2 regions of the Edwardsiella piscicida genome follow, and region 1 is predicted to be linked to the other one. Evidence: riboswitches for the same ligand, from Rfam matches in the RefSeq annotation. Region 1 holds a riboswitch; the other holds the start of a gene.
What was found. A riboswitch is a leader RNA that binds a small molecule or an ion and turns the genes downstream of it on or off. The one in region 1 is predicted to bind thiamine pyrophosphate.

Region 1 (3,634 bases):
CTTCGATCATCACCTGCACATCGTATTCCCAGGCGATTCGGGTCAGCTCGCCAAGGGTATGCAGCTCGGCGAACTGTGCCGGATCGTTGGCATCCTGGATCGATCCGGGCCGCAGGCCGTCGCCGAGTGACAGCGCGATGTCATAGGCGCTACAGATCTCGCAGATCTCGCGGAAGTGCGTATAGAGGAAGTTCTCCTGGTGGTGCGACAGGCACCATTTGGCCATGATGGCGCCGCCGCGCGATACGATGCCGGTCAGGCGCTCGGCGGTCATCGGAATGAAGCGCAGCAGCAGGCCCGCGTGCAGGGTGAAATAGTCCACGCCCTGCTCCGCCTGTTCTAACAGCGTATCCCGGACCAGCGGCCAGTCAAGGTTCTCGGCGATGCCGTTGACCTTCTCCAGCGCCTGGTAGATGGGGACGGTACCGATAGGCACCGGGCTGTTGCGGAGGATCCACTCGCGCGTCTCGTGAATATAGCGGCCGGTAGAGAGATCCATCACGGTATCGGCGCCCCAGCGGGTGGCCCACACCAGCTTTTCGACCTCTTCCTCTATCGAGGAGGTGACAGATGAGCTGCCGATGTTCGCATTGACCTTTACCAGAAAGTTACGCCCGATAATCATGGGCTCTGACTCGGGGTGGTTAATGTTGGCCGGAATGATGGCGCGCCCGGCGGCGACCTCGTCCCGGACAAACGCTGGCGTGATATTGTCCGGCAGGTGGGCGCCGAAGGCGATCCCCGGGTGCTGCTGACGTAAGACGGCACTGCGAATGCGCTCGCGCCCCATATTTTCACGCAGCGCGATAAACTCCATCTCTGGGGTGATGATACCCTGTCTGGCATAGTATAGCTGCGTGACGCGATGTCCCGGTCGCGCGCGCCGCGCGGATGAGCGCTGTTCAAAACGCAGCGTCTCCAGATCCCGATCGGCCTGGCGGCGGCGAGTATAGTCTGAGCTGCGCCCCGGCAGGATCTCGCTGTCGTTGCGCTCCGCGATCCAGGCGCTGCGTATGGCCGGCAGTCCGCGGCGTAGATCGATCTCCGCCTGCGGATCGCCATAGGCGCCGGAGGTGTCATACACCGCAATCGCTTCATTATCACGCCACTGCGGCTGCTCTGGCGTTCCGCCGATCAGGGTTGGACTTAAGCTAATTTCGCGCAGGGGGACGCGGATATCCGCTCGCGAGCCCTGCAGGTAGATGCGTTGGGAGCTGGGATAGGCTTGCGCCTGGAGATTATCGATAAAGGCCTGAGCCTGGGCCCGGCGCTGGCGACGCGGCGCGTCGCGGTGAGTAAGGGTAGACATAGCAAATTCCTGCCATCAACGGTGTTACAGGGAAAAATTGCTTGTCTGGAGCTCGGAGAGGAGTAATGAATAGTGGTGAACGTTTCAAAAGGGCCTGAGCCCGGTTCAGCGTGATAATTACTCTTGTTCCCTTCGTGGGTATTAGCCCAATCAGGTTCCGCGGATCCCGAATCAACGGTCTCAGCCTGTGATACGGCGTATCAGCTAGGCACTCCGACAAGATAGCGCGCAGCGCAGGCTGCGCCTACGATGCGGGAGCCAGTGTAAGGAGCGGCCTGCGAAACTGCAAGCATTGTTAATAATATGTTTAGTAATGACGTAGACTTGATGCGCGCTGCCTGCGCGGGGGAAGCCGGGCGCGTCCATCGAGCGTAAGGGGTTTATACGGTGACAGTGGCACAGCAATTGAGTGACAGCGATAGCGGCTGGTGGGTGGTCAGCGATCGGGGACGTATCTGGCTGCCGGAGGGCGAGCTGCCCTACGGTAGCGCCGCTCAGTGGCATTTGGTCGGCGAGACGGCGTATCGCATCGGTGAGTGGCAAGGCATGCCGGTATGGCTGCTGTGTCTGACGTATCCGCAGGACATGACGTCGGTTCGCCAGCTGATCGATGCCGATCGCGGCCTGTTTCAGCTGGCCGGGCGCGGCGTGCAGCTGGCGGAGTTTTTTCAGTCCCACCGTTTCTGCGGCTCCTGCGGGCACCCGATGCACGCGAGCCAGCAGGAGTGGGCGCGTCTATGCGCTCATTGTCAGCAGCGCTATTACCCACAGATCGCCCCCTGCATCATCGTTGCCATTCGCCGTGATGATCACATTCTGCTGGCGCGGCATAATCGCCACCGTAACGGAATCTATACCGTATTGGCGGGCTTTGTCGAAGTGGGGGAGACCCTGGAGCAGGCGGCGGCGCGGGAGATTTTTGAGGAGAGCCGACTGCAGGTGAAGAACCTGCGCTACGTGACCTCGCAGCCGTGGCCGTTTCCCCATTCGCTGATGATGGCCTTTCTGGCCGACTATGCCGCCGGCGACCTGTGCCACGATCCTAAAGAGCTGCAGGAGGCCGATTGGTATCGCTATGATCGTTTGCCGCAGCTCCCCCCGGCCGGCACCGTAGCCCGCCGTCTGATCGAAGACACCGTCGCGCTGTGCCGGGCGCAGCATGAATAAGCAGACCGCATGTTACAATGCCATCAAATAATAATGGGAGCCGAAGGATGACCGAACTGAAAAACGATCGCTACCTGCGCGCGCTGCTGCGCCAGCCGGTCGATGTGACCCCGGTATGGATGATGCGTCAGGCGGGGCGCTATCTGCCGGAGTACAACGCCACCCGCGCGCAGGCCGGTAACTTTATCGCCCTGTGTAAAAATGCCGAGCTGGCCTGCGAGGTGACGCTGCAGCCGCTGCGTCGTTTCCCGCTGGATGCGGCTATTCTGTTTTCTGACATACTGACCGTGCCAGATGCCATGGGGCTGGGCCTCTATTTCGAGGCCGGCGAGGGGCCGCGTTTTACCCATCCGGTGACCTGTCACGCCGATATCCAACGGCTCCCGATCCCCGATCCTGAACAGGAACTGGGCTATGTTATGGACGCGGTGCGTACCATTCGTCGCGATCTGCGCGGCGACGTGCCGCTGATCGGCTTCTCCGGCAGCCCCTGGACGCTGGCGACCTATATGGTAGAGGGCGGCAGCAGCAAGGCCTTTACTAAAATCAAGAAGATGATGTACTCCGATCCGGCGGCGCTGCATCTGCTGCTGGATAAGCTGGCGCAAAGCGTCATTCTGTATCTGAATGCGCAGATCCGCGCCGGGGCGCAGGCGGTCATGATCTTTGATACCTGGGGAGGCGTGCTGACCGGGCGCGACTATCGCGAGTTCTCTTTGCGCTACATGCACCAGATTGTCGATGGCCTACAGCGCGAGAGCGAAGGCCGCCGGGTGCCGGTGACCCTGTTTACCAAGGGCGGGGGGCAGTGGCTGGAGGCGATGGCTGATACGGGCTGCGATGCTCTGGGACTGGACTGGACCTGCGATATTGCGGACGCCCGCCGCCGGGTTGGCGATCGGGTGGCGCTGCAGGGCAATATGGATCCTTCGCTGCTGTATGCGCCGCCGGCGCGCATTGAGCAAGAGGTCGCGACGATCCTGGCCGGCTTTGGCCAGGGCGAGGGACACGTGTGTAATCTGGGTCACGGCATTCATCCGGATGTCCCTCCCGAGCACGCCGGCGTGTTTGTCGATGCGGTGCACCGACTGTCTGTACCTTATCATCGCTGATGGGACATTAACCGATGGATTTGCAGGCGTTACGCAGTGAGCAGCG
Region 2 (3,634 bases), 950 kb from region 1:
GCGTCGCCACGCGCACCGCGCTAAAGCGCTCGGCGGCGCCGTCGCGGGTCAGCAGCCAGTCGGGGCTCTCCCCGCCCCGCAGGTGTCCCCCCTTCATCAATACCGCCTGACACCCCAGCGCCAGCAGCGCTTCACCCTGGGCAACCATCGCCGTCTCATCTTCCGCCATCGAACACCCCAGCAGCGCGGCGGCCTCCGGCAGATTGGGGGTGATCAGCGAGACCTGCGGCAGCAGCTGCTCGCGAATCGCGCTGACGGCCTGCGGCGCCAGCAGCGCATCGCCGCTTTTGGCCACCATAACCGTATCCAGAACGACGTACGGCAGCGGGTAGCGCGTCAGCGTCTGAGCGACGCAGGCGACGATATCGGCGCTGGCCAGCATGCCAATTTTCGCGCTGTCGATACGCACATCGCTCAGCACGGAGTCCAGCTGCGCCCGAACAAACCCGGTGTCGATAGGGTAAACCGACTGTACGCCGCGGGTATTCTGGGCCACCAGCGCGGTGATGACGCTGGTGCCATAGGCGCCCAGCGCGGAAAAGGCTTTGAGATCGGCCTGGATCCCGGCACCGCCGCTGGGATCGGTACCGGCGATGGTCAGGGCATTAATCCGTTCTGCGCGCATACTCATGCCCCCTCCCCCGCGATGACGGCGGGCTGAAGGCCATACAGGGCATCCAGGAAATGGGGCGTGAAGCTGCCGGGACCGCTGGCCTGCGCCGCCGCCCGCTGACCCGCCAGCGCCATCACCCGACAGGCGCTGGCTACCGCCGTCAGACGATCGTCCAATACGCTGAAGGCCGCCGCCACCGCCGACAGCGCGCAGCCGGTACCGACGACCCGGGTCATCAGCGGATCACCGCCGTCGATCCGGTAGCTGTTATCTCCATCGGTCACGTAATCGCTGGCGCCGGTGATCGCCACCACCGCGCCGCTATCGCGCGCCAGCGCCGCTGCCGCCGGCAGCGCCGCCAGCGCATCATCCTGACTGTCGACGCCGCGTCCGCGCGAGGGGGCGCCGGCCAGCGCCAGGATCTCAGAGGCGTTGCCGCGAATCACCGCCGGGCGCAGGTGCAGCAGACGATGGGCGAAATCACTGCGGTAGCGCAGCGCACCGACGGCCACCGGATCCAGAACCCAGGGGGTTCCTGCTAGGTTGGCCGCCTCAATCGCCGCCAGCATACTGTCGGCGCGCGCGTCATACAGCGTACCGATATTGATCAGCAGCGCGTCGGCCAGCGCCGCAAACTGGCGGGCCTCCTCGGCCTGCACCACCATCGCCGGGGCTGCGCCCAGCGCCAGCAGCACGTTGGCCGTTAGACTTTGCACCACTTCATTGGTCAGGCAGTGAACCAGCGGCGCGCGCTGGCGTAAGGTCATCAGCGCCTGAGCGCACAGCGCATCAGGCAGGGGGGCGGGTTGTGTCAACATGGCGTCTCTCCCACCGGCGTGAAGAAGGCGGCGCGGTCAGACACCGTGACTTCCCTACGCTGGCATTATCCAGATCAGGTAATACGGGTATTTCTCAGCCTTCACGTAGAAGGGCACCCCGAGTCAGTTGTTCATCAAAATACTGTCATTAACACACGGTTAATCCAGCGGCAGGATAATACTCACGCCGGCGATTGTAAATGCGCGGCGGCACACCGCGCGGGCGACGTTAGCTGCCGCGGTACGTAGCGTAGCCATACTGGCTTAGCAGCAGCGGCACATGCAGCTTTTCATTCTGCTGCGTTACCTGGAATAAGACCGGCACCTCCGGGAAAAAGGTCTCCTGCCCCTGACCATGAAAATAGGCGCCCGTTTTAAAGGTCACCCGATAGACGCCGGGGTCCATATCGGCGGCCGCCGGGTACAGCGAGCGGACGCGGCCGTCGTTATCCGTCGCGGCGTGGGCGATCTCACGCCACGCGCTGCCATCCTGCCTTTCCAGCATCACCGCCACCCCGGGGGCCGGTTTTCCCGTCTGCTGATTCAGGATATGCACGCTCAGCGTGCCCACCGGCGCGGCCTGCGCCGCCGCGCCGATTACAGATAACATCGCGGTAAGTAAAAGCATTTTTTTCATCACTGGGCTCCCATGTTATGTCATCCCTTCGGCAGCCTAGCAAAATGCGTCCCCCGCTTTATTAAACTTTTCGTTATCTTTTCAGCGCAATCACCCCATACCCTGCGCGCTACAGCGGCAGCAGGGTAAAGGTCAGCAGCAGATTCATCAGCGCCGCGACCGCCATCGGAATCGCGGTACGCTTAATCACCAGGAAAGGCGATACGCCGGCGATGCCGGCAATCGCCACGATCGCCGGGGTAATCGGCGACACCGTACGGCCGAAGCTGGTCATTATCTGCATCGGCAGCAGCAGCGTCACCACGTCCACCTTGAGGAAGGCGGCGATCTTGGGGATCAGGGCCGCAAAGGAGAAAAAGGCCGCATTACCGGAGCCCATCAAAAACGCCGATAGTGCCAGCACGGCGCTCATCGCCACGATCATCGCCCCGCTGCCAAACCCTGCGTCTTGAGCCGCAGAGACCAGCGTATCGACGGCGCCGATCTTCAGCAGGCCGCTGGCGAAGTACTCCCCGCAGACGATCAGCGAGACCACCAGCACAAACTGGCGCCCCATTCCCTCAAAAAACAGCATAAAGCTGTCCAGAACCGCCCGCGCGCTGCGCAGCCGCACAAACTCGAAGAGCAGCGCGACGACGGTGCTGATCAGCATGGCGGTGGTCACATCCAGCTTAATCAGCGGATGAAACAGCGGACTAAAGCCGATAATCAATACCAAAGGGATCACCGGCAGGATAGCGTAGATACGCGGCGGCGCATCGCGCGTATCCGCCTCATGGCCTATCGTCTGCTGGGGGGCAAAGACAAAGCCATCGCGGCGATCCCACCAACGCTGGACAACGTAGTGGGTGACCGCCACGGCGCAGATGATCGGCAGGGTAAAGGGGAGCTGATGTGAAACGAAATAGACCGCGGGCTCCAGCTGCGCCGTCTGCGCCGCCAAGACCACGTTACCGGAGCCGGGACCGTGATCGATAAACTGGCAGCAGCCGATCACGCCCAGCGCCGAGGCCGGGCTGATCCCCGACCGGATCAGAATCGGGTACATCGTGACCATCAGCAGCATCCCTAACCCGGCGTGGCTAGGGATAAAGATAACCAGGATCTGCGTTACCAGAAACGACAGCGTCAGCAGGAGATAGGGGGAGCGCACCCGCTTCAGCGGCTGTTCGAAAACCCGAAACAGCGCCATGCTGGCGCCGACGTGCTCCATGTAGCGAGAAAATCCGGCGATAGCCATCAGCATCAGCCCCAGACCGGCCAGGCGCGAGCTGAGAATATCGCTGAATACCTTGAAGATATCGAAGTATTTGGCGCCGGTGCCGCTCTTTGCAGGCAGCAGCGGCCCCAGATCGAACAGCGCCGTCAGCAGCAGCAGTAAAAAACCCGCCAGGAACAGCACCGGCTGCGTTTTATATCCTTTGGCGAACAGCGCGATCAGGAGTGCCGTCACCAAAGCGGCACAGAGTAGACCCGTCATCATCGTATCCCGTAGTGCAAGACGCAGAAAATAAGGACCCAGCGCACAGGCGGCGCTGAGCTCAGCCGCTACAGCGCCGAAAACGC

Region 2: another riboswitch for thiamine pyrophosphate. It lies ahead of thiM (hydroxyethylthiazole kinase); the one in region 1 lies ahead of thiC (phosphomethylpyrimidine synthase ThiC).

Annotation. Positions count from the first base shown of each region.
Region 1 covers NZ_CP090968.1:195,097-198,730, forward strand. Annotated here, with positions in the region: gene thiC (phosphomethylpyrimidine synthase ThiC) at 1-1,309, opposite strand, end outside; TPP riboswitch at 1,420-1,535, opposite strand; gene nudC (NAD(+) diphosphatase) at 1,703-2,476, shown strand; gene hemE (uroporphyrinogen decarboxylase) at 2,524-3,588, shown strand; gene nfi (deoxyribonuclease V) at 3,603-3,634, shown strand, end outside.
Region 2 covers NZ_CP090968.1:1,148,900-1,152,533, reverse strand. Annotated here, with positions in the region: gene thiD (bifunctional hydroxymethylpyrimidine kinase/phosphomethylpyrimidine kinase) at 1-631, opposite strand, end outside; gene thiM (hydroxyethylthiazole kinase) at 628-1,431, opposite strand; TPP riboswitch at 1,466-1,562, opposite strand; gene uraH (hydroxyisourate hydrolase) at 1,661-2,068, opposite strand; gene dcuC (C4-dicarboxylate transporter DcuC) at 2,178-3,548, opposite strand; gene metC (cystathionine beta-lyase) at 3,617-3,634, opposite strand, start outside.